4 regions of the Bacillus sp. GW823-FHT06A11 genome follow, and region 3 is predicted to be linked to each of the others. Evidence: riboswitches for the same ligand, from Rfam matches in the RefSeq annotation. Region 3 holds a riboswitch; each other region holds the start of a gene.
What was found. A riboswitch is a leader RNA that binds a small molecule or an ion and turns the genes downstream of it on or off. The one in region 3 is predicted to bind S-adenosylmethionine.
Positions count from the first base shown of each region.

Region 1: it holds a riboswitch for S-adenosylmethionine, as region 3 does, so the genes downstream of both, AC1Q8L_RS27765 (MetQ/NlpA family ABC transporter substrate-binding protein) here and AC1Q8L_RS18230 (hypothetical protein) in region 3, are expected to answer to the same signal.
Region 2: it holds a riboswitch for S-adenosylmethionine, as region 3 does, so the genes downstream of both, AC1Q8L_RS05060 (Na+/H+ antiporter NhaC family protein) here and AC1Q8L_RS18230 (hypothetical protein) in region 3, are expected to answer to the same signal.
Region 4: it holds a riboswitch for S-adenosylmethionine, as region 3 does, so the genes downstream of both, AC1Q8L_RS15170 (ECF-type riboflavin transporter substrate-binding protein) here and AC1Q8L_RS18230 (hypothetical protein) in region 3, are expected to answer to the same signal.

Region 1 covers NZ_JBXAHS010000010.1:16,528-24,248, forward strand. Annotated here, with positions in the region: gene AC1Q8L_RS27760 (methionine ABC transporter ATP-binding protein) at 1-135, opposite strand, end outside; gene AC1Q8L_RS27765 (MetQ/NlpA family ABC transporter substrate-binding protein) at 148-960, opposite strand; SAM riboswitch class I at 1,046-1,160, opposite strand; gene AC1Q8L_RS27770 (NAD(P)-dependent alcohol dehydrogenase) at 1,240-2,148, opposite strand; gene AC1Q8L_RS27775 (DUF6612 family protein) at 2,306-3,070, shown strand; gene AC1Q8L_RS27780 (FAD-binding oxidoreductase) at 3,137-4,573, shown strand; gene AC1Q8L_RS27785 (MFS transporter) at 4,570-5,103, shown strand; gene AC1Q8L_RS27790 (DUF3981 domain-containing protein) at 5,182-6,900, shown strand; gene AC1Q8L_RS27795 (multidrug effflux MFS transporter) at 7,018-7,721, shown strand, end outside.
Region 2 covers NZ_JBXAHS010000001.1:1,023,192-1,030,912, forward strand. Annotated here, with positions in the region: gene AC1Q8L_RS05040 (sensor histidine kinase) at 1-126, opposite strand, end outside; gene liaF (cell wall-active antibiotics response protein LiaF) at 126-866, opposite strand; gene AC1Q8L_RS05050 (PspA/IM30 family protein) at 973-1,635, opposite strand; gene AC1Q8L_RS05055 (lmo0954 family membrane protein) at 1,683-2,039, opposite strand; gene AC1Q8L_RS05060 (Na+/H+ antiporter NhaC family protein) at 2,222-3,538, opposite strand; SAM riboswitch class I at 3,633-3,738, opposite strand; gene AC1Q8L_RS05065 (ribonuclease FAU-1 family protein) at 3,859-4,377, opposite strand; gene gltP (glutamate/aspartate:proton symporter GltP) at 4,446-5,720, opposite strand; gene AC1Q8L_RS05075 (murein hydrolase activator EnvC family protein) at 6,216-7,490, shown strand; gene AC1Q8L_RS05080 (hypothetical protein) at 7,592-7,721, shown strand, end outside.
Region 3 covers NZ_JBXAHS010000003.1:794,756-802,476, forward strand. Annotated here, with positions in the region: gene AC1Q8L_RS18205 (transcriptional regulator) at 1-161, shown strand, start outside; gene AC1Q8L_RS18210 (short-chain fatty acid transporter) at 759-2,105, shown strand; gene AC1Q8L_RS18215 (hypothetical protein) at 2,146-2,499, opposite strand; gene AC1Q8L_RS18220 (NAD(P)H-dependent oxidoreductase) at 2,496-3,071, opposite strand; gene AC1Q8L_RS18225 (SWIM zinc finger family protein) at 3,100-3,483, opposite strand; gene AC1Q8L_RS18230 (hypothetical protein) at 3,743-4,060, opposite strand; SAM riboswitch class I at 4,101-4,199, opposite strand; gene AC1Q8L_RS18235 (hypothetical protein) at 4,321-4,512, shown strand; gene AC1Q8L_RS18240 (YwiC-like family protein) at 4,545-5,267, opposite strand; gene AC1Q8L_RS18245 (ECF transporter S component) at 5,451-6,152, opposite strand; gene AC1Q8L_RS18250 (ABC transporter ATP-binding protein) at 6,125-7,721, opposite strand, start outside.
Region 4 covers NZ_JBXAHS010000003.1:199,558-207,278, forward strand. Annotated here, with positions in the region: gene AC1Q8L_RS15145 (ATP-binding protein) at 1-609, shown strand, start outside; gene AC1Q8L_RS15150 (peptidoglycan D,D-transpeptidase FtsI family protein) at 844-2,970, shown strand; gene lepB (signal peptidase I) at 3,047-3,577, shown strand; gene AC1Q8L_RS15160 (macrolide family glycosyltransferase) at 3,836-5,023, shown strand; gene AC1Q8L_RS15165 (aspartate/glutamate racemase family protein) at 5,115-5,795, opposite strand; SAM riboswitch class I at 5,949-6,064, shown strand; gene AC1Q8L_RS15170 (ECF-type riboflavin transporter substrate-binding protein) at 6,204-6,752, shown strand; gene AC1Q8L_RS15175 (ABC transporter ATP-binding protein) at 6,763-7,721, shown strand, end outside.

The DNA.
Region 1 (7,721 bases), on a different contig from region 3:
GCTTTTACCAGCGCCGCTATACCCAATGATTCCAAATACCTCGCCTTTTTCTACTTTAAGGGAAGTAGGCTTAAGAGCCTCAACAGTCCCTTTTTTTGTTGAAAATACTTTGGATATGTTTTTTAATTCAATCATTATCGTCAGCTCCTACCAAGATGGTAAAACTGAACCATCAAATTTTTTCTCGATAAACTCTTTTACTTCTTTAGATTGATAAGCTTTCTTTAATTTATTTACAACGGCATCATCTTTATTTTCATTACGAACAACGACCCAGTTCACATATGGTGAATCTTTTCCTTCGCGGAAAATAGAATCTTTCGCCGGACTTAATTTTGCCCCTAATGCAAAGTTTGTATTGATTGCGGCTGCTTTCACTTCACTTAGTTGTGTTGGTAATTGAGATGCCTCTAATTCAACAATCTTTAAATTTTTCGGGTTTTCAATTACATCCTTTGCAGTCGCTTTTTCTGTAGCCTTTGGATCAACTTTTAAAACCCCTGCTTTTTCAAATAATTTTAAAGCTCGCAGTTCATTCGTTGGGTCATTGGGTACAGCAATTGCATCGCCCTCTTTTAAGTCTTTTACATCTTTTATATCTTTAGAATATACGCCCATAGGGAATGTTACTGTTGAAAATACTTCAGCTAATTTCATATTGCGTTCAGCTTTAAATACATCTAAATACGATTTTGTTTGGTAGCTATTTACATCAAGGCTTTTTTCATCTAAAGATACGTTTGGCGCTACATAATCATTAAATACTTTTATGTCAATTTCCAGACCATCTTTTGCTGCAACTTCTTTTACCTTTTCAAAAATTTGTTCATGTGGTCCACCTGTTACACCGACAGTAATCTTTTTCTCGTCTAATGCTTTTACCTCTTTATCTGAACTCGCGCTACATGCGCCTAATAATAATACTGCTCCGCTTACAATGCTTAATAATACCTTTTTCATCTATAAATCCCCCTTCATATACGTTCCAAAATAAAAAGCACCTCCCAAAAATAAGAGAGGTGCCGAATAGACGAAATAGATTCCTCTCTTATCTTCCAAAACGAAAACTCGTTTTGCAGGAATTAGCACCTTAGCTTATACTTCATAAGCTCGGTTGCCGGGCATCATCGGGCCAGTCCCTCCGCCACTCTTGATAAGAGTATGTGTATGTAGTTTTGAATATGGTACTAATAGTAAATCGTACAAAAAGAATTGTCAATGGTATTTTCAGAATATATTTTATTTTAAGGTAATCGAAACATTTCCTTTCTTATGGCCCATTTCTACATACGTATGGGCTTCTACAACTTCTTCTAATCGGTAAGTTCTATCAATAACAGGTTTTAGCTTTTCTGTTTCAGCTAGTTGTTTTAGTAGGTTCATATCTTCTTTACTGACCTTTGCCATCATTCCGTTCACAGATACATATTTTCCATTAGGCATTAATGCATCTGTACAAAGAGACTTATTATATTTTCCAACTGCGTCAAATATAATATCGTAGTGGTCGCCCCGCTTAGTAAAATCTTCTTTCATATAATCAATTACGTTGTCTGCCCCTAAAGCTGTTACTAAATCGAAATTCGAACTACTACAAATGGCTGTGACAGTCGCCCCGAAGTATTTAGCAAGCTGTACGGCAGCTGTCCCTACTGACCCAGAGGCGCCGTATATAAGTACTCGTTGCCCTTTTTTTATCTGTCCTTTTCTAAGGAAGTGCAATGCTGAAGTTCCGCCAAAAGGAATAACGGCAGCTTCTTCATATGTCACATTGGTAGGTTTTAATGCTATTAATCCACTTTCATGCACGCATGTGTATTCCGCATAACCACCAAGGTTTAGTTCTGTTAATGCAAAAACTGGATCTCCTTTTTTAAATTGTGTTACATCTGATCCAATGTCTTCGATTTCACCGGATAACTCTACGCCAAGTATAGGTTTTCTCGGTTTTCTGAAACCTAATATGATCCGCATAGGAATCCAAAATAAGAGGGGGCTATTAAAGCCACGTATTCTACAATCTCCAGTCGATACACTTGTTGCATGAATTTTAACTAATACTTCATTTTTCTTAGGTTTAGGCTTTTCTATATTTTGAAGCTGGAGAACATTAGGTGGTCCATACTTTGTGCAAATAATAGCTTTCATAATGACCTCCTGAAATGAGTTGTTATTATTTACATCATATTTAAACTTTTTCTCAAACATGTTGCTATATAGGAAATAAATTTAAAGAAGAATATTACGAATTATATAGATTTCATAGGAAAAGAGATGATATTATTTTTGGGAAGGAGGGGACGTTATGAAAAAATTTATTTTAATTTCAAGTTTAGTACTTGCAGTCGGTCTAGGAGTAGGGTGTAGTAATGAGAAAACAAAAAAGACTGATGAGCCGAAAAAAGAAGCTGTGCAGAAAGAAAAGGAATTAACAGCGAAGGATGTTTTCAATAAAGCGAATGAAGCTTTTAAAAACGAAGAAAATGTAACGATGACATATGATGTGGGAATAAAGGCTGAAGGAACAGAGATGAATGTAATAAAGGCCAAAATGCAATTAGAGCCGAAGCAAAAAAATTCTCGTTCTGAAATGAATGTTTCTGGTACAGAGGTTGTTGTTTATGATGTGGGTGGCAAAATTGCTGGTCAGTTGAAAAATCCTAATACGGGTGAAGTGATGTCTGTACCAGAGGAACAATTAAATGCTAACGGAATGAATGCGACTCAAGGAATGGTAGATAATTTAGAGATTCCATCGGAAATTTTAAATAAAGTGAAGATGGAGAAAAGTGGAGATAATTATAAGCTGAAGTTTGCATTAAAAGGGCAAGAGACAGAGAGTATGTTAGCTAGTATGGATGAAAAGCAGAAACAAATGCTACAAGGCCAAAATGCAAAGATAGAAGAAATAGATGGAGAATATATTATTACAAAAGATTTTAAATATGAATCAGCAAAGATAGATATGGTTATGAGTAGCAATGGTGAGGATAAAGCGCACATTATTACGGATGCGAAGTTTACATCGTATGATAAATTTGATCCAATACAATTGCCAGCAGCAAAGTAATCACTGTCAAGAGAGGTACCTGAAAGAACGGGTATCTCTTTTTGTTGCTAATAAGGAGAGTGTCCTTTGAAAAAAAGAAAGATAGTAGTGGTCATTGTCGCATATACGGTTTTGCTTGCAACGTCTGTACATACGTATAAAAAACAAATTGATCATCCTATTATGAGTGATGTAGGTAAATTGCTTCCGACAAAAATAAAACGTGTTGAAAGTGCTACGGAAGAGCACTCGTTAATAAAATTAGTGCGAGATGCAAAAGTTTCAGGAGAGAAAATTTCCATTGCAGGCATGCAACATAGCCAAGGAGGACAGACATATTATCCGAATGGCACGATGCTCGATATGAAAGGATATAATAAAATATTAGAATTCGATCCAGAGAAGAAGCGTATTACAGTTCAAAGTGGTGTCACGTGGAATGATATTCAGAAGAAAATAAATCCATATGGCCTTGCGGTACAGGTCATGCAGTCCCAAAATATTTTTACTGTTGGTGGTTCATTAAGTGTAAATGTACATGGGCGTGATATTCGTCATGAGGCACTAATTGATACAGTAGATTCATTTAGATTGTTAATGGCAGATGGCACGGTACGTAATGTAAGTAGAGAAGAAAATGCAGAGTTATTTCCATATGTCATTGGGGGTTACGGTTTATTTGGAGTTATTTTAGATGTGACGCTGAAGTTAACAGATGATGAATTATATGAAATGCACACGAGAATGATAGATTATAAAGAATACGCATCTTATTTCAAAGAGAAAGTGAAAAGAGATGAGAATGTTCGTATGCACTTAGCGCGTATTTCTGTTGCTCCAAATTCATTTTTAAAAGAGATGTATGTGACGGATTATACTTTGGCACAAAATCAAAATATGAGAGAAGAGTACAGTGAATTAAAGGAAGAAAATATTATAGCTGCACCTAAATTTTTACTTGGGTTATCACGTTATAGTGATTGGGGAAAGAATACATTTTGGGATATACAAAGAGGTTATTTTGAACGTACAGATGGAAAGTATGAGACGCGTAATAATGTTATGAGATCAGATAGTGCTTTTATGGAATATGAAAATCCAAATAGGACCGAAGTGTTACAAGAATACTTTGTGCCTATAGATGCTTTCACGGAGTATATAGATGATTTACGTAACGCATTAAATGAAGAAGAGTTTAATTTACTCAACATTACGATTCGTTACGTGGAAAAGAATGAAAATGCAGTTTTGTCCTATGCGAAAGATGATATGTTTGCGCTGGTTCTTTTGATTAACCAGGGACGCTCAGAGAGTGAGATAAAGAAAACAGAGGATGTCATTCGGAAGATGATTGATGTTACTTTAAAGCATAACGGTAGTTACTATTTGCCGTACTATTCTTATCCAACGAAAGAGCAGTTAAAAAGGGCATATCCCCGTATTGAAGAATTTCTCAAGAAAAAGAAGGAAGTAGATTCAGAAGAGAGATTTGTTAATTTATTTTATAGGGAGTATACGAAATGACATATAGAAGATTTGTGGCTTCGCAAAGTATTATCATGATGGCAGGAAGTATGGTATTTCCTTTTTATATATTATTACTTCGAAACGTTGGAAATAGCTTCTCGCAATTTGGCTGGGCGTATGGCTTATTTGCTTTAACATCAGCACTTGTATATCCACTAGTGGGAAAGGTATCTGATCAAGTAGGTGATAAAAAATTATTAATCATATACGCTTGGTCCATGGCAATCTTAATGCTTTGCTTTCCGATTGCCACGGAAGTATGGCATGTGTATATTCTTCAAATTGTAATGGGGGTTTTAGGTGCTGTGCAGCGTAATACTGAGAAGACTTCATTAGCACGAAAGGTTGCGCAGGAAAAGGCTGGTTATGAGATTGGAAAATACCATGTGTGGACATCCATTGGCGGAGCAGTAGCGGTTATTGCCACGGGATATTTAGTAGATTTCTTTACGATCGGTACAATTTTTTATATTGCATCTATTCTATATGTAGTGAGCGGGATTGTATTAAGTAGTAAAAAAATATAACTATTCCTATTTTCACCTTAATACCCTTTATTTGTTATACTAAAAGGGAATACAAAAGAAAAGGGGACAGTGCCTTTGATGAAATTTGTAGTTTTAGCTATTCTTACTTTGTTTTTGATTCCATGGACAAGAAGTAGTAGTAAGCTTCGAGCAGTGGATAAGAAGGGAGATAAGAAGGTTGTAAAGGGTAAGAAATCATCTATTTTAGTTATTCCTGTTTTATTTTGGATAGGTATTGCAATCTATGAATACTTTTGGCTAATTGATGATCGAGTAGATTCGATTCTTACTCATTATTCTGTTGCAGTAGCAATTTTAATTGGGCTTGTTTTATTTTCACAAGATCAAATAGGGAAATTAGAAGGTACATTAAAAGGACTTCTAATGTTTATTTTACTCGCAAGTTACGGCTACTTTGGTTATTTGCACGATATAGTAATCTCGCAAAAGAAATATGATTCTGTTGTTAAGATAGAGAAAGATATTTCAGAGCCATTTACTGAAAATGACCAGCCGTTTACAGTGCCGCCAAAGACAGCGGAGAATAAGATGAAAAAAGTATTTGGTGATATTCCGAAAGTAGCTTATTTTGAGCTAGGAGAATTAACGCCACAAATGGTAAACGGCGAAGCTTTATATGTAGCGCCGATTGAAGTTTCAGGATTTTTTAAAGCGCGTAAAGCTGAGACAATTCCAGGGTATGTAACGATGTCAGGTACGAATCCTGATGCGGAAGCGAAATTACACCTCGGTTATAAAATGAAATATGTACCGAGCATGTTTTTTGGTAATAATTTAGAACGTGTGGTAAGGCAAGCAGAACCAAATTTAATCTTTAAAGGGAAACCTAAATTTGAGGTTGATGATAAAGGGAAACCATATTATACAATGACGTATGGTGAATTTATTTCAGGAAGATCTGGATTTGAGGTAGAAGGTGTTGTCGTAGTAGACGCACAAACAGGTGAAGTGAAAAGGTATGATAAAGGAAAGGCACCTAAATTTGTTGATGGTGTATTAAATCATGAGACTGCATCTACGTTAAATACGTACTTTGGTAAATATATTCACGGATTTTGGAATACGAAATTCTCGCAAACTGATATGAAGATTCCGACTGAGTGGGGAACGAAAGAAGGAGTTACACCAATCTTTGGTAAGGATGGAACGTTATATTACTTTACTGATTTCACCTCTCCGAAAGAAGGAGTAGATTCTGCGTTAGGTTACTCGCTTATTGATGCGCGTACAGGTAAGTTATATTACTATAACGGCAAAGAAGTAAAGGGAATTATGGATGGTTCAGCAGCTACAGAAGTAGTGGATAATTCCTTTAAGAGAGAGAAATGGCATGGGACAATGCCTGTCATTTATAACGTATACGGAAAACCAGCTTGGATTATTCCGGTTGTTGATGACGGAGGCCTAGTACGTGCACATACAGTTGTATATGCTGCTAATGCAAAAATATTTGCGACAGGTTCGACGCAGAAAGAAGCGCTTGAGAATTATAAAAACGTAATGAGCGGTAATGGTGATACCTTTAGACCAACCTCAACAGGAAAAGAAGCGCAAAAAGAAGGTATTGTACAACGTGTATATAAAGAGAAATCAGGTGAAAATACAATCGTGTACGTACTTTTAGAGAATGAACAAAAGGTATTTATGATACCAGTGAAGAAATTCCCGTATGCTATGTTTACAGAAGTAGGAGACCCAATTCAAATTACATATTTAGATACAGGAGAGACGATGGCCTCGGTATCTAAATTTGCGAATAGCAATGTGAAAAAGTAAAGCGATAGAATTTCTATCGCTTTTTTTACATTATGAAAGAGGAAAATGCGCTGTACTTGACGTATGTTTATGATGTAACTATAATTGTTACGATTCAGTGTGTATAGGAAAGGGTGAATTGAAAAAGTGAATGAAGTTAATCACGAAATATATAAACCTGTAAAGGCAAACAGGTTATGGATGATTCTTGTATTAGGAACACTTACGGCGATTGGGCCATTATCTATTGATATGTATTTGCCTTCATTACCGAAGTTAACGGATGATTTGCAAACAGGTGCATCCCTAGCGCAGCTTACATTAACAGCTTGTTTGCTTGGGCTGTCAGTAGGGCAATTATTTGTTGGCTCAATTAGCGATATTTACGGAAGACGCAAACCACTTATTATTGCTCTTATTATTTATGTTGCTTCTTCTTTACTTTGTGCTATTGCGCCATCTATTTGGACATTAGTATTATTGCGCTTCCTACAAGGAGCTTCAGGATCAGCCGGGATTGTTATATCACGTGCAATGGTACGTGATATGTACTCAGGTTCTGAAATGACGAAGTTTTTCTCACTGCTTATGTTAGTAAACGGAGCAGCACCTATTTTGGCACCGATTATTGGAGGGCAATTATTACAGTTTACAACGTGGCGCGGTGTTTTCATCGTTCTTGGAGCAATTAGCGTATTCATGTTAATCTCAGCTACTTTTGTATTGCGTGAAACATTACCTCCTGAAGAAAGAGAAACGGGTGGTTTGTCAGGGACTTTGGCGACGTACGGAAAATTGTTAAAGGACCGTCTGTTTATGGGATATGCATTGTCACAAGGATT
Region 2 (7,721 bases), on a different contig from region 3:
TAATAAATCATACACTTGTTGCTCGCTTTTCCATACATATACAATTGTACAAATGAGTGCGATACTAACTGAGGACAACATAGAATAACGAATATACATCCACGAAATATTTTTTTGTTTCTTCATTATACTTTCCTCACTTCCGTGTCGCCTACGACAAGCGAAGAAATAATTTTAATACGACGAGGAGCCTCTTTATACTGCTCTGTTCTAAATGTAACATTGCGGTTAAACCCTGTCTCTTCATGACCTGGCAAGAGCACACGTCCGACAATAACAGAATGATTTAAAGAAAGTTCAATATCATATGGCACATATAAACGAATATTACCAACGACACCCCGAATAACAATTACCGTTTCCCCTTCTGGAATCATAGCAGTAGTTAAATCTATTTCCACATCACAAGCACCGTATTGAACATTAATATCCTCAAGTTCATAAATATGATCCATCATTCGTACATTGCCTACAAACATATTTTTCAAATATGGTTCTGTACGATATATTTGCTTCTCTTCGTCTATAATCCCTTTTTCTTTAATTTCAACCTTCATTGCTTTTTGCTGATGCCCTTGTTGAATCAATTGATAACCAATTAAAGCTAAACAAGCAAATACGACAAGAACAAATGCTGCTGATGAAAATAAGAAGAATAAAAATACGATACCACCAACAAATAAAAATACATTTCCCCGTACATAACGATTCTTTTTACGATAATGCCTTCCAAACATAAGCATAATAAATGCAAAAATGAGACCACCTGGTTCAAAATGTCCAAGTATCATATCAAGAAAAAGACCGAATCCAAATATGATGAGGAGCATCCCCATTAATTGTGTCTTTGAAAAATGTTTCTTCATTTCAGCTCCCCCCTTCTTGTCACATATACATAGAAGAAAAGGCATTGCTTTCCAACACCTTTTCTCCTATCACTATATCATAAGCCTGTTTTATAATATACTACTATTATTTTGTTAACTCTTTCGTTAACGATACATCATTCTTTTCTTTCATTTCACGCTCAAGTTTTGCAATTTTCATATCAAATGTGTCACGCTCATGCTCTTCATTCATACGAGTTTCTAAGTCACGAATGTGATCTTCAATTTCTTCAAATCGTAAGAACGGATTATTTTCATCCATTTTATGCATTGCAGTATTCATACGACGATTTGCATGTGCCATATTTTCACGTGCCATTAGTTCCATACGCTTTGCGTGCATTTCTTTTAATTTATTTTTCATTTCAGAAAGACGACGCTCTAACTCATCAATTTGCTCTACAACACCTGCATACATTTCTTCTAATCGAGTTACTTGCCCTTCATAATAAGCTACCTCTTCTAACGCACGTTCGTGCAATTGTAATTCGCCTGCTTCTTGAGCAATGATAGCTTGCTTTGATCTTTTGTTAACGAAATAACGTGCTTGCTCAAGCTCACGAGCAAAGTTAGATTTTAATGTTTTATGACGTTCAATTAACTTCTCAATTTTTGTTATTTCACGCTCACTATCACGTAAATATTGGTTTAACATCGCAATTGGATTTTTTCTTTCCTTCTCATCTAACACGTTATGAAAATCAGCTAAAATTGCATCGCGTACACGTCCGAATAAAGATTGTTTCATTATAAATCTTCCTCTCTTCTACTTTATTTATAATTTGATTTATTGTTTTAGTTTTTCATTAATTTGTTCCACTCATCTTCAAAGTTGCTATATGGTTTAGAACTTTCTGGAGCAGATTCAACAACTACATCTTTTTCTTTTTTCCACTCACGGTATCCGTAGTATAAAACCACTAAAGCAGCGATACCGATTAATGCTGGTGAATGAGAAAGCGCAATGGATAAACCGATTAAACCAACAATACCCCAAGCTAACTTTCCAAAAAATGACTTAGCTCGCACAAATGATTTATAGCTCCAATATACAACTCCTGCTCCGATTGCGAATCCTACAATACCAGCAAGACTACCAAGAGCAATTAAAGCCAAAATACCGGCTGCGATAAACGCTAGAAATTGTTTCATCTTGTGCTTGCCTCCCTTCGATTTGATACTCTTATCTTAACTATTTTTTCATCTTTCCATAACGAGCTTAAGAACCGTTTTTAACTCAGACTTAAGACCGAGTCATATTCAGCCCTTTACGCAAAAAAACGTGCAGAGTTTATTCTCTGCACGTTTTTTTAATTACTAACATTCATATTAAATTAAGCTGTTTTATGATACTCTTTTTTCTCAGCTACTTTAGAAAATCTTGGAAATCCAATTAAAATAGAAACAATCCCACATACTCCAACTAAGATTGGATAAAATGCATATGGCAACAATTCAACCGGAGATAACGCTGCAAATCCTGCTGCCGTTAACATTTGGGCACCGTACGGAATTAATCCTTGTACACAACATGAGAAAAGATCTAATACACTCGCTGATTTACGAGGGTCTATTTCATATTGATCTGCAATATTTTTTGCAAGCGGGCCTGTAAAAATAATCGAAATCGTATTATTCGCTGTACACATATTCGTCATACTTACTAAACCAGCAATACCAAATTCCGCACCTTTTTTCGAACGAATATTACGTGTTAATACATTCATTAAATATTGAATACCACCATTATATTGGATTAATTCAACCATACCGCCAATTAATATAGCAAGTAATACTAACTCCATCATACCGCCCATTCCAGTCGTTACACTTTTAAAGAAACTTTCTAACGTGTAACTTCCATCTATAAGACCGATAACACCAGATAATACAGTTCCACCAGTTAATACAATAAGTACATTCCAGCCAAGTAGCGCTGTAATAAGTACTCCTGCGTACGGTAAAATCTTTATCCAATCAAAGCTATGTGCTTTAATTTGCGTGTCACTTCCTGAAGTAACTATTACTAATAGTACAATTGTAATAATAGCCGCTGGTAACACAATTAAAAAATTCGTTTTAAACTTATCTTTCATTTCTGTTCCTTGTGAACGAACAGCTGCGATTGTTGTATCTGAAATAAATGATAAATTATCACCAAACATCGCTCCCCCAACAACAGTAGCCATTGCAAGCGCAATTGAGATATCAGTTTGACCACTAATACCTACAGCAATCGGCGCTAATGCTGCAATTGTTCCCATTGAAGTTCCCATTGCTAATGAAATAAATGCACCAATAACAAAGATTCCAGCTACGATAAATCCTGGCGGTAAAATAGTTAACGCTAAATTAACAGTTGAGTCTACTCCGCCCATTCCTTTAGCCGTTTCAGAAAATGCACCTGCAAGCACAAAAATTAATACCATAATCATAATATCCGGATTTCCTGCACCTTTAGCGAACCGCTCGACTTTCACATTAAAACTTTCTTTACGATTCATCACTAAAGCGATTCCTACAGCAATTGAAATTGCTACAAGTATCGGCAATTTATAGAAATCACCTGTAATAATTCCAGAACCAATGAATAGCGCCAAAAATATCCCAAGTGGTAATAAAGCTAAACCATTTCCTCTCGTTTCTTTCAAAGTACCATCTCTCCCTAGTTTCAACCTTTTTCTAATGAATAACAAAAGACCTCTTCCGATGAGAAGAGGTCTTATACATCTATAAGAAACGCTCTTCTCATCTTTCAAGCACATGCTTGCTGGATTTGGCACAGCACTCTGAAATCGAGTCCGCTGCCGAGGCATCGTAGGGCCAGTCCCTCCGCCTCTCTTTATAAGAAGGTTTCATATTTATTTTTTAATAATAATTTCTTCCCTAACTTTACTCGCTTACAAAACAAAAGTCAATTATTTTTTGTATAGATTTTTTTGGTAATTATACAAAAATTTGAATACAATAATCATTTTAACTTTTCGATTTCTTCTTCCAATATTGAAATCCAATAAAATTCACTATTTTTTATTGCTTCTAATATCCATTTCGTAGTGTACCAAGCTAACTCATACTCTTCCTTCGTGACATCGCCACTTTTATAAGCATCCTCTAGCTCCTCTTCATCTAATACATACACCTTACCGCTAGGTAATAATACTACATCTAAATATAAATCATCAAAATACGGTAAACCACGATCGTCTATTTCATATTCTTTCGTCACATCAATATAATATTGCACTAAATTGTGCCTATCATCTAACATAGCTGTAATCGCAAAGTTCTTTCCATTAATGAAATATTGAACCCACATATACCCATCACTTGCAATACAAATTTCTTTACCATCATATTCTTTACAACTAGGCTCTCTCACCTTTTTTATATCCAGTATTCCGAGCATTCCCTCTTCCACTTGCTTAAGCCTATAACTCTTTTCTATTAGTCTTTTCCACGAAGAACCGTCACCATATTTACGTTTCATTATGTATACTCCTCTTCTATATACAGAAAAGCTCCCACATATTATGTGAGAGCTTGTTCATATTATAATTAAGCAGCTTGACCCTTTTCAGAAATCTCTTTTAAATAAGCTTGTCCTTTTTCAGCGTCATATTGACCTTCCCACTTAGACATAACTACAGCTGCTAAAGAGTTTCCTACAACGTTAACTGCTGTACGAGCCATATCTAAAATACGGTCAATACCAGCAATGAACGCTAAACCTTCAGGTGGAATACCTACTGTACCAAGTGTCGCTAATAATACAACGAATGATACGCCCGGTACACCTGCGATACCTTTTGATGTAACCATTAATACAAGTAATAATGTAATTTGTTGTGTAATAGATAAATCAATACCGTACATTTGCGCCAAGAAAATAGCTGCAATTGCTTGATATAAAGTTGATCCATCTAAGTTAAATGAATAACCTGTCGGAATAACGAAAGATGTAATTGCTTTCGGACAACCGAATTTCTCCATTTTCTCCATGATTTTTGGTAAAACTGTTTCTGAGCTTGCTGTAGAATACGCTAAGATCAGCTCGTCTTTTAAAATCTTAAAGAATTGGAAAATGTTAATTCCAAATATTTTCGCTGTAAGTCCTAAGACAACTACGACGAAGAAGATCATTGCTCCATATACGACAATTAGTAATTTCCCTAATGGAATTAATGAAGCAAGACCAAATGTAGAAACTGTAACACCAATTAGTGCAAACACACCAAATGGTGCAAATTTCATAACTTGGTTTGTTACATAAAACATTGCATCAGCTACACCTTGGAAAAATTGAAGAACTGGTCTTCCTCTCTCACCAATTGCTGCTACACCTAAACCAAATAGTACAGAGAAGAAGATAATAGCAAGCATATCTCCGTCAGCCAATGACTTCATAATGTTCGTTGGAACAATATTTACAAACGTATCTGCAAATGAATGACTTTGTACTTGCTCTGTCGTATGTGTATATTTCGAAATATCTGTCTTTGTTAACTGCTCCATATTTACGCCTTTTCCTGGTTGGAAAATATTCGCTATTAATAGACCAACAATAATTGCAATTGTTGTAATAATTTCAAAGTAAAGAATTGTTTTTCCGCCTAGTCGACCTAGTTTTTTAACATCGCCAACACCAGCAACCCCAACAACAATACTTGCTACAACAATCGGTACAACGATCATTTTAATTAATCGGATGAAAATATCACCAATTGGTTGTAAGTACTTAACAACAGCTGGATTATCAAAGAAAATCGCCCCAACCGCAATACCAAGCGCAAGCCCTATTAATATTTGCCATGCAAGTCCTATTCTTTTCATATTTGTTGTAACCCCCTCTTCGATGTGTCACTCTATCTCTCATTCTATCTCTATAAAACTAAGAAATTAAGAGTATTACATATTATTCGACAATTCACTACATTTTGTCCCTGTTAAAAATCATAAATCAAAATTTAAAATCTGACAACAAAATAACTTTCCCCGAATGCAAATAATTTTCTTGACAAAAAATAAACCCATGTTAGAAAACCTCACATGAGAACGATTCCTTACTAGTGTTTTATTAGCTTTCTAAGTACTATTTCACCCCATAAAAACTATTACTTTCCTCCTGTATTTTACAGATAAATCCCAAAATATACCTTTATTACAGCCATAAATAAAATGTAAGTACTATGACAATTAAAGTTGAAAAATGATAAATTCCGACAAAACTTAGCAATTTTATAAAGTTTTCTTTACATTATGATTACAACGATAGACACTCTTCTTCTTATGATATATAACATTCATAGGGAAAGGAGTCAGACAACTATGAAAAAGAAATTTGCAGCGTTTAGTGTTTTAGCAGCAGGAACGATTTTTGCTTCCCCGTTACTTTCACCCGTATACGCTGAAACAAATCAAGATAAATTATCTAACATTCAATCTGAATTAGAAGGCAAACAAAGTGACTTACAAAATAAATCAGTCGAGAAAGAACAAATAGAAAAAGAAATTCAAGAATTACAGAAAAAAATCGATGAATTAACTACTTCTATTAATAAAAACGAGGCTGAATTAAACGATACAAAAAAAGAAATTAGCAAAACACAACAAGTAATTACTGACAAAAAGAAACATATAGAACAATTACAAACAAACATAGATACACGTCAGGAAGTTATTAAACAACGATTACAATCTATGCAAGAAAAACCGCGTACAAATATCATTACAGAAGTATTAACAAACTCTACAAACATTGCTGATCTTGTTGATAATATGTACTCCGTAAGTTTAATATTAAACAACGATACAGATATTGTAAAAAAACAAACATCTGATCAAAATGCTGTAACTACAGAAAAAGAAGCTGTTGAGAAAAAAGAACAACAACTGAAAGAATCTGAGCAAAAACTAGAACAAAAACAACAAGAATTACAAAATAACCAACTGCAGCAACAGACTCTTATTAACGATCTACATACGAAAGTAGCAAAAGTAGATTCAGAGATTGAAGGATTAGAAGAATCCAAAGGCATTTTAGAAAATCAACGTCAAGCTGTGCAAAAAGCAATTGAAGAAGAAAAACGGGCCGAAGAAGCTCGTAAAGCGGAAGAAGCTCGCCAGGCAGAAGAGGCTCGCAAACAACAAGCTACTAAATCTGCTCAAGCAACTCAAGCAGCTCCAACACCACATGATACAAACATCGGTGGCTTTATCAAACCAGCAGCTGGATCAAAAACTTCCGGATTTGGTGTACGTTCTTTAGATAACCATAAAGGAATTGACATCGCCGCTTCGGGAACGGTTCCAATTATCGCTGCTGCAGATGGCGTTGTTATTCGCTCAGAATTATCATCTAGTTACGGAAACGTAGTGTATTTATCTCACCGTATAAACGGAAAAACATATACGACAGTATATGCTCATATGAATAGCCGTTCTGTATCGAATGGACAAACTGTAAAACAAGGCGATCAGCTTGGATTTATGGGGAACACGGGCCAATCATACGGACAACATTTACACTTCGAACTTCATCTTGGAGAATGGAATGTCGGCAAGACAAACGCAGTCGACCCATCTCCTTATATCGGATTATAAAAAACCTCGGTACCTACCGAGGTTTTTTATTTACACTTCACACAATATAGGCATTCTACATAGACTATAACTAAATGCCTATAGTTTACGAGGTGATCAATATGAATACGCAATTACAACAAAAAATAGAAGAAGCTAGAGCGACATTTATCGGCCGGATATTTACATTTGGCGGATCAGTTTTATTTTTAATCGGTTCATTCCTCGCAGTCACCACAGCCTATAAAGCGT
Region 3 (7,721 bases):
CTTTTTCTGTAGTAGAATTAAAGCTAGATGAGGAACACTTTGAAAAATTTCAAAACGAACTTAACGAATTAATGATTAAATACTACAATAACCAAAGTAAAGATGACGAAATAGAGGCTCCGATTCGGACCGTTGCTATTACAATTATTCCAGAAACTTAAATTTAATCGATATAAAAATGCAAATCAATAATCTTAACTAAATCCTGAAAACAGGATACTTCTCAAAACATCTAAACCATCTGCTTCCTATATTCTCTTTAGGAGCTAGGTGGTTTAATTTTTCTTGAATTCGCACACAAATGTAGTAATGAATGTATTATTTTTGTTATCTTTTATAAGTAGAAAGCTTCATCTTTTTAATGAAGCTTTCTATCACTTTATTAAAAAGATAATAAATTAATCGTTTCCTTTAAAACACTTCCCTTACAAAGATTGTCTGTTCATATTGGTCGAAAATTTCTTCTATAGATGAAAATAAAGTTTCTTCAGGGATGATGAACTTTATTTTTTGACCATTTTGCAACAGTTGCTTTGAAGCCAGCTAGTAACCTTTCTCTATACTTATCCTTATAAGTGCTACCCCATTTCCAACCGTTTTCTTCTAGTATATTAAAAGCAGAATCTGATACAAGGCTCTATATCAACCTATCAATAAATTACCACTCTATAAATATCTGAATTTTCTTTACATTAAAGGTTATCTCCCAAACAACCTCGAATAATTTTAATACATATACATAAGGAGGTTGATCTATTTTGTTTCGTTCCTTTACAAATGGTTGCGTCGCCTTAGTGCAACGCTTCTTGCCAGAACCGTTTATTTTATCATGTTTACTAACTGTTTTCGTTATCTTCTTTGGTATGTTTGCGACTCACCAAACACCTGTAGAAATGATTAATCACTGGGGTAATGGAATTTGGGGACTCCTCGCCTTTTCTATGCAAATGGCGCTTGTACTCGTGACTGGATCTGCTTTAGCAAATGCTCCTCTTATTAAAAAAGGATTAACGAAAGCTGCCAGACTACCAAAAACGAATGGCCAAGGCATTATTGCCATTTCAATTGTAAGTTTACTTGGTGCATACATAAACTGGGGCTTTGGAATTATTGTATCTGTTTTATACGCAAAAGAAGTGGCAAGGCAACTGGACGGATTAGATTATAGACTAGCAATTGCCTCTTCTTACTCTGGATTTCTCATTTGGCATGCCGGTCTTTCTGCCTCTATCCCTCTTACGTTAGCAACAGGCGGTGAAACGTTAATTAAAACGACTGCTGGAAGTATTAAAGAGGCGATTCCGATAACAGAAACGTTATTCTCACCATACGCTCTCGTTCCAGTTATTATTTTTCTCGTTACGATGCCTCTCATTAATAAAGCGATGCATCCAGATGAAAAACATACGATAACTGTAGATCCTAGCGTGTTCCATGAAGAAGCTGCTGCTCAAGAAGTAGAAAATAATACGTTCGCTGAAAAGATGGAAAATAGCATTATTATTACACTTTGCGTTGGATTGTTAGGTCTCATTTATATTTTCAATTACTTTTATACGAAAGGTTTTAACCTTACTCTCGATATCGTGATTTTTATGTTATTAATTGCCGGTCTTATTTTCCACCGTACTCCGATTCAGTATATTCGCGCTTTTTCAGACTCTACGAAAAGTGCTTCTGGCATTTTACTTCAATTTCCGTTTTACGCAGGAATTATGGGCATGATGATTGGAGTAAATAGTGAAGGACTTTCACTTGGAGGAGCTATTTCTAATTTCTTTATTAGCATTTCAAATGAAACGACTTTTCCGCTCTTTACATTTTTAAGTGCTGGCATCGTTAATATTTTCGTTCCATCTGGTGGCGGTCAATGGGCCGTGCAAGCACCAATTATGATTCCAGCTGGCGCTGAACTTGGTGTACCTGCTGCAAAAACTGCAATGGCCATTGCGTGGGGCGATGCTTGGACGAATTTAATTCAACCTTTCTGGGCATTACCAGCATTAGCGATAGCTGGTTTAGGTGCTCGTGATATTATGGGATTTTGCGTTGTGAACTTACTATATGCAGGTTTTATCATTAGTCTATGCTTCTTATTTATTTAAACGAAAAGCTAGTTTTATACTAGCTTTTTTACATAATAAATCATTTATTTCCCATGCAATTTATAACTGTATTCCACTCTATGTCCTTAAGATGTAGTGACTCAAATGCAAAAAAATCTTCGCAAATTTTTCCAATCAGGTGTGGATGTTCCCTCAAAAAATTCCACTGTAATACTTTAGGAAGAAAATGCATTTCATATTCTTTACTTCCCCGTACTACCTCATCAACTTCTCTTTCACAAATTCCCCTTATTAAATAATCATTTCTTAACTCTATTTGAATTTGTTGAAATGTATCGCTGCATTTTTTCAATTGAAGTAAACACGTAATATACTTCCGAAAAAGTTCGTTATCATACTGACAACAGTTTATAATACGATCGACTTCATTCATAATGTACGAGCCTTTTCTTCTATTTGTAATAACCATTTTTCGCGCTTTGATACTTTACTCGTTTTCACAGATTGAAAAACTGACCGTTTTATATCACGAATGCCACAAAAACGTAAAACACCTCTCTTCATCATAATCCAATCTGCTGATCGATATAACAATGCGACGTACCATAGAGGCGAGTCTAACGTATTAATAACCCACGTTTTTTTCCCTTGCAATAATCCTTTCGGCAGAGCCCCTTCATATTTATAAGCAAATCCAGCTACGAAAATACGGTCAATAAAACCTTTTAAAATAGCTGGCATCCCCCACCACCATATCGGATATATAAAGAGAAGTGTATCTGCTTCTTCCACTAATTTTCTATACCGCGCTGTCTCTTCTTCATTTATTAAATCACGTCTTTTCTTCTCTTCATTGAATACAAGTACCGGATCAAATTGTTCCTTGTATAAATCAAGCAACGTAACCGAATGATTTGTTTCCTGTAGCCCTTTTTGCACATGCTCTAAAATTGCACCGTTAAAACTTGAAGGATTAGGATGAGCGTATATAATCAGTACGTTCACTACAAAACAACTCCCTCTATCGTTAAAGTTATCCCTTCTTTAATAACTTCTCTACAATTTGTACGTTTTTCGAACTTTGCAACAGTCGATTTAATACAGTAAGTAACTCTTCTTTTTCTAAATCTTTCAGTTTCTCTTTAACTGCACTCTCACCAGCACCTTGAATATCATAAACAACTGCCGCCATATGTTTACAATAATTTTCATACGGACATTCGCAACTACTTTTTGAAAAATCTTCGAGATCGATAACTACTTCATAATTCCCTGCATTTCCAGTAACGAAAGCAAACACTTTTTTATCTTGTATTTCAACATCTTCTACATGTCCATCTTCATAATATTCATATCCCTTATCTACAATGTAATTTGGGATCCATTTCGTTATATCTTTTAATAAGTAAGCGTACATAATTGTACCCCTTCCTTTAATTCCCTTTTGACTTCAAAAATCCTGCATGTTATTCTAATTACTGTTAAGTAGCAAGTCTACGTGACAAAACGACTGACACCTATTCGGCGAAGGTGTCTCTTTTCATTTGCAGCCGATACGAATTGCCTCTTTCAGGCACATTCAATTTTTGACACTACACACTCAACACCATTCCCTGTATCAGGCTGCTTAAGCAGTCTTTTACTCTACATACTCCGTTATTTTAAAAAAAGAGAGCTTAGCTCCCTTTTCTCGCCTTATAAAATACCCCTTTTTCAGTATAGAGATATTCATCAGCTAATGTAATTTTCCCATCCAGTTTCAGTTCATCTAATAGTCTTGATAAATAAAATTGATGTAACATCTTTTTCGTGAATTTTCCTTCATGATGCGAAACGATATGTTCTTGAATATCTAACAATGATATTGGCTTATCTTGCTCTATCATATATTCATAAACTGTACTACGCAGTTTTACGTATTTTTCGAGTGTCACAGCAATGCGCAACCCCTTTCTTCTTAATATAAATTTTCGTAATCGGTTTTTTTGCAACAAAAAAACCTCTCCGATAAGAAGAAGTTACGTATATATCTTCGTCTTATCTCCCAGAACAAATATGTTCTGCTGGAATTAGCACCTGCATCGCGGTTGCTGGGTTTCATCGGGCCAGTCCCTCCACCTCTCTGGATAAGAAATATTCACTTAATTCTTACTATACGTAATTTCATTTTAATTGTCAAACAAATATAACAAATAATATTTTCTTCTTTACTGTTCATACTATACATATATGAATATGCAAGGAGGATTATGAAATGCATCAAAATGCTCGCGGATATGTACAAGATTCTTTTCAATCATTACAAGAAGCAAAACATTGTTTAGAAGAAGCACTACAGACTGTTGAAAAAGATTTTAATCGCGCTCGTATTGAGCAATCCCTTTATGCGATCGAACAAGCTATTCAACGCTGCGATTACACCGTTCACATTTTAGAACAAGATTGAAAAAACTTCCCATCATAAGGTGGGAAGTTTTTTCAAATGGCATACTTCATAATTATTGCCGTTATGATTAAAAAATATACAGAATTCACAATTTCTAAAACCCCTACTTTTATAATAGAAATTTTTTTGCCATACAATATAATGGCTCGAATGACACTTGGTATAAAAATAAGGGAGCACCACGGATTAATTGCAAATACAATGATTGTTAATAGAATATGATAACCCCAAGATATAAAACGATACTTCGGATTATTTTTCTCACGTATCATCGTTTTCACATAAAACGTACTTCCTAAAAAGTATAAGAATGAAATAAGTGCAATGAATAATGCTGTATGATCGATTTGTTTCATTGAAAAATAATAACTAATTAACCCACCAACACAAAACACAATGATCGCACAAATATCATTTAATAGTGCCCTTTCATTTTTTTGACGAGCATAATGCATATTTACTATAAATAGTGGAATCATGACTATTACGAATAAAAGAATGCGCCATTCATATAATAGAGAAATCATCCCAAATACGAACGCAATAATAAAATATACAATTGAAGCATGTAAATACTCTTTTTTTCGTTTTTGTTTTATGTACATAAGGAATGGATACGTAGCTAAATAGATAAAGAACCAAGCTATAAACAATGGAATGTGATATATAGTAGGTTTTCCAAGTATGACACTTAATAGAAATGGTATAGCAAGCATCGCCCATGCACCATGTTGCTTCGGAATAACTATCTTCATTAACTATACACCTCCCTTTTGAAAATAGTTCTCACCTATTATTATACAAATAATTTTATATAGTAACGGATATATATTGGACTATTTTTTGACAATAAAAAATGCTCCTTACAATATGTAAGAAGCATGAAAGAGGCAAACGAATATGTAAGTCGCGACCCTACCTTATATGAGTATGCTTTTCTATGCTATGTTATGCTTATCTAATATACCGTATTTCTTTTTAAATCTTGTGAGAATCGTAATCCAAGACGTACTAAATAGTAGTAAGAAAATAACATTCGAAATCGCATGACTTAAATCAAAGTAAAAACTTGCGATGTAATACGAAATGACAGTTTCCCACGTTGCTTCTCGTATAAAACCGAGAAGGCCCCAGAAATTCATAATCCAACCAAATAAAAAACCAACAATTACTCCGTAAAGAAGTCTCCCCCATAGCTTTTTCATTAAAAATGTATTACGCAATAATCCAGCTATAAAACCAATCATACCCCATGAAAACATTTGCCACGGCGTCCACGGACCTTGCCCTAAAAAGATGTTAGATACAATCGCTGCTGTTGCACCGATCATAAAACCCGCTTCACTTCCAAATACAATTGCAGAAACGATAATAACAAAAGAAGTTGGTTGTACACTCGGTAAAATAGAAAATGGTACGCGGCTAACTGCTGCAATTGCCGCTAATACAGCAACGAGAACAATTTCACGTGAAACAAACGACTTCCTTTCAAAACGGATATAGAAAGGTAACATAATAACAACTAATAAAAACAAACTACTTAACATGTAATAACCGTCCATAATAAGTGTAGTAAAGAGTAATGTGCCTATTATTACTGCAAAAATACCTATTATGAATGCAACATATCGTTTGGACACGCTTCGTACACATCCTCCCACGTTAATGCATATGGCAATTCTTTTCGAATGAATCGATTAATAGATGTTGTATAAAAGAAGTTACCACTAAAAAATTCTTTCGGTGCATCATTCATAATAACTGCTCCATCAAATAACATCATACATTGATCCACGTATTTCGCTGCAAACTCAATGTCATGCGTTGCCATTACAATTGTTGTACCTTCTTTTTGCAGCTCCCTAAATAGTTCTCCTACTCTTTCTTTCTTCCATGGATCTAACCCCTTTGTCGGTTCATCAAGTAATAATAAAGTTGGCTTTGATAATAATGTCGTACATAACGCAAGTAATTGTTGCTCTCCTCCGCTACAATCGTGCGGATGGCGTTCTTTAAGCGAGTACAACCAAAACTGTTTTAGCGTATCTTCTGCTATTTCTTTTCCTTGTTCTCCGTATAATTCACGTGCACGTTCATACACCTCATCCCACACTGTATCAAATGTAAAATGATAATATGGATGCTGCGATACATACCCAATACTTTTAAACCGTTCTTTCGAATCAATTTTATGTATCACTTTCCCATTCCACTTTACTTTCCCTCTTCTCACTTTTTGCAAACCAGCTAAAAGCTTTAACAGTGTAGACTTCCCTGTCCCATTCTTTCCAACGAGCGCTACCCATTTTCCTTTTTCAATCGAAACTGATAAATCACGTAAAATAAGCGGACTATTTTTTTCGTACTGGAACGAAATATGCTCTGCGCTTAAAATTACCTCTTGCTTTTCACTTTGTGCTATTAGCTCATTTACATATGATATCGCTGAAAAATTATTCATTTTCATTTGCGCCTCTCGCACCGTAAACGGAATATCTCTCACATTCCACTCTAAAAATAGCCTTGGAATTTGCGGAATAAATGGACGGAATGTTTCTACTCCCCACATATTCGTAATAACAGTTTTAGGACTACCATCATACATAATACAGCCATTATCCATACAAACAACGCGTGTTGCAAGCGGGATAACTTCATCTAAACGATGTTCACTTAAAATAATCGTAATTCCAAGTTCTTCATTAATCCGTTTTAATAATCCTAAAAACTCTTTTGCAGCAATTGGATCTAACTGCGCTGTCGGTTCATCTAATAATAGCAATTTCGGCTGCATAACTAATACCGCAGCTAAATTAACAAGTTGCTTTTGCCCACCAGATAACGTGTGAACAGATTGATGCAATAAATCTTGAAATCCTAAAAAGCTAATAAGCTCTGCTATTCGTTTTTGAATAATATGTGATGGTAACCCAATATTTTCTAAAGAAAATGCTAATTCTTGAATAACTGTATCCATTACGAGTTGATTTTCTGGATTTTGAAATACCATACCAATTTCTTGAGCAGATAACAAATCAGGTACATTTTCTAATAAAGTACCATCATAATATGTATCCCCAGTACGCTTACCAATTGGAAGTAATTCTTTTTTAAAATGTTTTAATAAAGTCGTCTTCCCGGATCCTGATCCGCCGGCAAGTGCAATAAACTCTCCTTTTTGAACAGAAAGAGAAATATGCTGTAACGCT
Region 4 (7,721 bases), 600 kb from region 3:
GATCAAGAAAGATATTTTGATCTTATGCTTTCTGAAATTGAAAGGATAGAAGCGATCCTGCAAGAATTTCTGTCAATTGCTAAAACAGATGAAATAAATACAGAAAAGAAAAATATTTATCAAATTTTTAAAAATGTCGTATCGTTAATGAATACAAAAGCAATTATGACAAATATTCAAGTTGAACTATTTACGGATGACAAAGATATAATTATTGAATGCTCAGAAAATCAATTGAAACAAGTATTTATTAATATTTTGCAAAATTCAATCGAAGCTATGCCAAATGGTGGGGAAATTTCAATTCACATAAAAGAAATAAATGATGATGGTGTCATTATTCATGTAATAGATGAAGGAATAGGAATACCTGAAGAAAGAATTAAGAGATTAGGTGAACCTTTTTATAGTACGAAAGAAAAAGGGACTGGTATTGGATTAATGTTAAGTTATAAAATTATTGAAAGTCATCAAGGGACAATTAGTATCATGAGTGAGGTTGGTGTCGGGACAACAGTAACTATTTACTTACCGAAAGTACTAAGTAAACAATCTCTTTCTAATTGTGACGACAAATGTATACCAATACGCACTAGTAGTAATTCTTAAATCAATTAATACCCAATAACAAAGCGATTAGTGAAAACTAAGCTTTTTGTTATTGGGTATTTTTTATATTTAATTTAGTAAACTTTACCTTTTCTTTACCTTTGTTTTAATTTCTATTAAGTTTTAAACATTATATTAATATTTGTACAAAGCAATGTATAGAAATTGTACATTACTTTTAATATAGAAATGTGATTATTATTTGAAATATTGTAAGGAGGAGATTATGACAAAGTGAAAAAGCAAGAGAAGAAAAGTGGTAGAGTAGTACCTCTCCGGTTAAATATTTTATTCCTTTGTGTATTTTTATTATTTTCTGGCATTATTATTCAGTTAGGGAAAGTGCAAATTTTTGATGGAGAAACATATAAAAATGAAGTAGAGAAGAGAGAAAATGCAACCGTGGGCCTTTCTGTACCACGTGGGAAAATATTTGATCGTGAAGGAAATCCAGTAGTTGATAATAAGTCTTTACGTACGATTACATATACAAAGGTGAAAGGTGTAAAACAAGAAGAAATATTAAAATCAGCAAGACAACTTGCAGATATTATTGAAATGCCACAAGAAGATATAGATAAGTTAACTGAGACTGATAAGAAAGACTTTTGGATGCAATTAAATCCAGAACTTGCTCAAGACTTAGTATCAAAAAAAGAAATAGATAAGTTCCGAGATAAGGATATTACCGGAAAAGAGCTAGACAAAAAAATAGAAGATTTAAAAAGGAAACGCGTTACAGATAAAAATCTTCAAGAACTAACGGCTAAAGATATAGAAGTGTTAGCTATTAAAAGTAAAATGACCTCAGGTTTTCAAATGGCACCTCAAATTATTAAAAAGGACGTTAGTGAACAGGAATATGCGGTGATTAGTGAAAATTTAGCGAACCTTCCAGGAGTAGACGCATCAGTTGATTGGGAGAGAATCTATGTAAATGATGGATTATTCCGTTCTGTCCTTGGTAACGTTTCAAATGCTGATGAAGGATTGCCACGTGAACGATTAGATTATTATTTAGTGCGTGATTATAGCCGAAATGATAGGGTCGGCAAAAGTTATATCGAACAGCAATACGAAGATGTACTTCATGGTACAAAAAAAGAAGTAAGAAGCATTGCTGATAAACAAGGAAATACTATTAGAACGGAAACGGTTTCGGAAGGAAAAAGCGGTAAAAATTTAACTTTAACAATAGATATGGAATTGCAAAAAAAAGTAGAGGAGAGCATAGAAAAAATATTAAAACAATATAAAGGATCAGAATCAATGTTAGACCGTGCTTTCGTAGTGATGATGAATCCTAAAAATGGCCAAGTATTATCAATGGCTGGGAAAAGGCTTGTAGAAAAAGATGGGAAAATGGAAGTAGAAGATTATGCTTTAGGCACGCTGACAAGTTCATATGAGCTTGGATCAACGGTTAAAGGTGCGACAGTGTTAACAGGGTTTGAAACAAATGCAATAACTCCTGGGACACATTTTTATGATGCACCTATGAAGTTTAAAGGAACTAAGGAAAAGAAGTCTTGGAAAAATTTTGGTGATATAGACGATCTAAGAGCGTTACAAGTTTCTTCAAACGTTTATATGTTTAATATAGCATTAAAAATTGCTGGAGTGGATTATGTAAAAAATAGTTCGCTAGATATTAAACAAGAATATTTTGATAAAATGAGGTATTATTTCAGGCAATTTGGACTAGGCGTACAAACTGGTATTGATTTACCAAATGAAACTGCAGGCCAAATTGGAAGAAAAGATAATCAGCCTGGTTTCTTATTAGATTATTCTATTGGACAATATGATACGTATACACCACTTCAGCTTGCACAATATATTTCGACTATCGCAAATGGAGGGTATCGAATGAAACCACAAATTGTTCAAGAGATTAGAGAACAAACCGTTCAAAAAGATGAGGTTGGTAAAGTAGTACAATCAATAGAACCCGTTGTTTTAAATAGAATCGATATGAAACAAGAATATATTAATCAAGTAAAAGAAGGATTTAGAAAAGTATTTCAAGACGGAGATGGAACGGGAGTAAGAGCGTTCCAAAAAGCACCATATAAACCAGCTGGTAAAACAGGGACCGCACAAACTGTATATGGTGGAGAAAATGAAATTGGGCGAAATGAGAAAGGCGACCGTAGAGAATGTTATAACTTAACATTAGCTGGATATGCGCCATATGATGATCCAGAAGTAGCATTTTCTGTTGTAGTACCGTGGGTTGAAAATGATAAATCGGGCATTAACTCCGATATTGGAAAAGAAGTTTTAGATGCTTATTTTGATTTGAAAAATAAGCGATTAACTGGTGAAGTGCAAAAAACAGATAACTCTAAAGAGAATTAAAATGGACGAAACGTCTCTAGCATTCATATGAACTAGAGGCGTTTTTATCTGGGAATAGATTAGAAATGAGGTATATATGAAGCTGTTTATTCTAAAATATTGGAGGAACATATGTAGCTACATCTTAATTATAATAGGGGTTATTTTTATTAATAAGTCATTTTTATTTTGTATGGTAGAAGGAATTTCGATGCAACCTACTTTAAATGAAAAAGATTATATACTTGTTAATAAGGTAAACGTCTGTTTATCGTCTTTTCAGCATGGGGATGTTGTCATCATAAAAAAAGAAGACGAGCCTACTTACTATGTGAAACGAATTATTGGATTATCGGGGGATAATATACAATTAAAAGAGGATGAGGTATATATTAACGGTAAAAAGCGTGATGAGTCGTATATACATTTAGATATGTTACAAGTATCCAATCGTTTTTCAAATTTTAGAGAAATAAAAGTTCCTACGCATAAATTATTTGTGTTAGGTGATAATCGTAATCATAGTAAAGATAGTAGGAATACACTTGGACTTATTGATGAGTCAAATATAATAGGTAAGGTAGAAATGGTATTTTATCCATTTGATCATATAAAATGGATAAAATAATTCTATTAACGATTCACATTTTATAAAATAAATCATATATTGATAGCATAGGACAAGCAGAAAAGCTTGTTCTAACCTCACAGAACACTCCTTATCACGGTTAGGCATCTACATAGGTAGATGCTTTTTTTATGTTGATGACTGAAAATTATTTATCAACATAATGTAACAAGCATATTAGGACTATTAGGGGAAGATTACTTGTACAAATAACAGTATGCTTAATTAAAAAAATGAAATGTAAGGAGTGAGAAATAAGTGCTAAATATTTTAGTAGTTAATTTTCCAGCAGAGGGGCATGTAAACCCTACATTAAATTTAGTAAAAGCCTTTACTGAACGAGGGGATAATGTACATTATATTACAACGGCAAACTTTAAGGATAGAATTGAAGATTTAGGAGCTACTGTACATACTCATCCGGATCTATTAAAAGAGATTTCTATTGATGCTGAAACCTCATCTGGGTTAAATGCTTTCTTTCATGTGCATGTTCAAACTTCTTTATATATATTAGAAATTACGAAACAATTATGTGAAAGTATAAATTTTGATTTCGTAATTTATGATATATTTGGCGCAGGAGAGTTAGTAAAGGAGTATTTACAAGTTCCAGGTGTAGTGTCCTCACCTATATTTTTAATTCCGCCAGAATTTTTGAAGACATTACCTTTTCATCCAAATGCAGATATGCCATTCCAACCAGAGGAAATCTCTGAAAAATTACTAAATCAGATGGAACATAAATTTGGAGTAAAACCAAAGAATAATCTTCAATTTATGAATAATAAGGGTGATGTTTGTCTCGTATACACAAGTTGTTATTTCCAACCTAATAGCGAATCGTTCGGGGAAAATAACATTTTTATTGGACCGAGTATTTCAAAGCGTAAAACAAATATAAAGTTTCCACTGGAATCACTTAAAGAAAAGAAAGTTATTTATATTTCAATGGGAACACTGCTTGAAGGACTCGAACCATTCTTTAATACTTGTATTGATACTTTTTCAGATTTTGATGGGATAGTTGTAATGGCAATTGGTGATAGAAATGATATTTCTAAAATTAAGAAAGCACCAGATAATTTTATAATTGCTCCATACGTACCTCAATCAGAAATATTAAATGAAGCAGATGTTTTTATTACACATGGCGGTATGAATAGCGTACACGATGCCATTCATTATAATGTCCCATTTGTAATAATACCGCATGATAAAGACCAGCCTATGATAGCGCAAAGACTAACTGAGCTTGAAGCGGCACATAGACTATTGAAAGAACATGTTAATGTGCACACTTTAAAAGAGGCCGTAACAGATGTTCTTTCAAATGAAAAGTATAAACATGGTATAAGAAAACTTAATGATAGCTTTTTAGAATGTGGTGGTTCAAAAGAAGCAATTGCAGTTATTGAATCTCTTTTAAATAAAGTAAAACTTTAATCGGTAGAGGTTTTACTGCCCATAAATAGCGGGATAAATAGTCGTAACTGTATACAAGCATAGAGGTTCTCACCTTTATGCTTGTATATTCTTATCCAGCAAATTGCACAGCAGTATTTGCATGTAAAAAAGTAGTATCAAAAACGGGAACAGTGAGATCATTTTGGGAGATGAGTAAAGGTATTTCAGTGCAGCCTAATAATATACCTTCAGCACCATTTTGAATTAATGATTTTGTAATTTGTAATAACTCTTCTTTAGATGTTTCTGAAATGATCCCTCTACTTAATTCATCTAATATGACATGGTGGATAAAAGTTCTTTCCTCGTCATTGGGGATAATTGTCTCAATGTTATATTTCGCTAATCGTGATTTATAGAAATCTTGCTCCATCGTTTGTTTTGTTCCTAATAGTCCGATACGTTTTATATTTTGTTCTACCATTTCTTTAGCACTTACATCACCAATGTGAAGAAGCGGGATAGATATTGCTTGTTCTACCTCCTCGGCAAATAGATGTACAGTATTTGAACACATTAATAAACATTCAGCCCCAGATTTTTCAACTTTCTTTGCAACTGTAACTAGTTCATTTTTCACTTCTTCATATTGATGGTTTTGTAATAAAGTAGTTACTTCACCAAAGTCCATACTATATAAAATTAGCTTCGCATTTTGATCGTATTGAGAGAGTGTAAGTGTATTAATATGTTTATAGTATAATGATGTAGATTCCCAACTTAATCCTCCAATCAAACCAATAACTTTCATAATGCATTCCTCCCGAAACGATTTTGAATTTATTATTTCATAATTCCGATAAGAATACAATGATTTAAATGCGCTATTTAATAAAAAATAAAAATAGTAAGAAAAGTGTTGAAATTTACATTCTTTAGTGCCATAATACGAATTACAAATTAATACTTATCCAGAGAGGTGGAGGGAACGGCCCTAAGAAACCTCAGCAACCCCTATGCAATTTTATAGGAAGGTGCTAATTCCGCAGAGGACACGATGTGTTTTTTGAAAGATAAGAGGATTCTTGAACGTGAAAGAAAATGACCTCTTATGTAAGAGGTCATTTTTTGTTGTATAGAAAGGGAGTGTCGATGCATAATTCATTTTTAAATTAAATATAGAGTAATAAAAGTTGACTAATATGAGAGGGGAATTGTCATGAACAAATTATCAACAAAGTTAGTAGTAGCAATCGGTATTGGAGCAGCATTATACGGGATATTAGGACTTTGGGGATTTTCTATTGCACCGAATACATTTATTAAACCAGCATTAGCTATATTAACTGTTTTTGGAGCATTATTTGGTCCAGTGGTAGGACTGTTAATCGGACTTATCGGTCATACCGTAACAGATACGATTGCTGGATGGGGGATTTGGTGGGGCTGGGTTATTAGTTCAGGGATTATTGGTTTTTCGATGGGTCTTATTCAAAAAAGAGTTGGTTTTAGTGTGAAAAACGGGTCGTTTAACAAGGGGCATATTTCTTATTTAGCAATTACTGGATTAGTTGGTATTGTCATTGCTATTATATTTGCTGGGGCATTCGATATTATTGTGATGGGAGAACCATTTGACAAAATTGTTATCCAAGTATTAGGAGCAACAATTTCCGATGTTATCGTTTTCTTAGTAGTTGGATTGCCACTTACAATTGGCTTGGCAAAATCTAATAAGAAACATACACATTTAAAAATTGAAAAGTAGGGATGTTAACATGAAACCAATTATTTCGTTTGAACAATTCACCGTTCAATATGGGCATGCTGCGCAGCCTACTTTAAGTGATATTACCTTTCATATATACCCTGGGGAAAAAGTACTAATTGCTGGACGAAGTGGTTCAGGAAAGTCGACATTAGCTCATTGTATAAATGGGCTAATCCCATTTTCTTACGAAGGGACTAGTACAGGTAACGTTTTAATTGCCGGTAAAGACCCGAGGGAAGGAAGTATTTTTGAACAAAGTAAGCAGGTAGGAACAATTTTGCAAGATCAAGATGCTCAATTTATTGGTCTGACAGTAGAAGAAGATGTAGCTTTTTATTTAGAAAATGAATGTGTAAAGCAAGATGACATGAAAAAGATTGTTTCGGACTCATTAAGAAAGGTGAAGATGCATACGTTTCATAAACAAAGTCCACATGAATTATCAGGAGGTCAAAAGCAAACAGTTTCTCTAGCGGGTTTATTAACAACAAATGCGGATATATTATTGTTCGATGAACCGTTAGCTAATTTAGATCCACTAAGTGCCTTACATACGATAAAACTTATGAAAGATATACATGAACAATATAATAAAACGATTGTTATTATTGAACATAGAATAGAAGAAATTTTAAACCTGGATTTAGACAAAGTTATATTAATTGATGAAGGTAAAGTCATTGCGATAGGAACACCAAAAGAAATCTTAGCGTCAAATATATTACCACGTATCGGCTTAAGAGAGCCTATTTACATCGAAGCATTAAAGAGATTACATTTTGATAGTAATAATGACGTAATATATCCAATGGAAAACCTTCAAAAAGAAAAGGTAAGCAACGTTATAAAAGAGTGGATGGAGAAACAAGTCATATTAAAAGGGAATACTAAAAACAAGGAATTACTTAAAGTGGAGAATTTATCATTTTCATACTCTAATAAACAAAAAGTATTAGAAAATGTAAA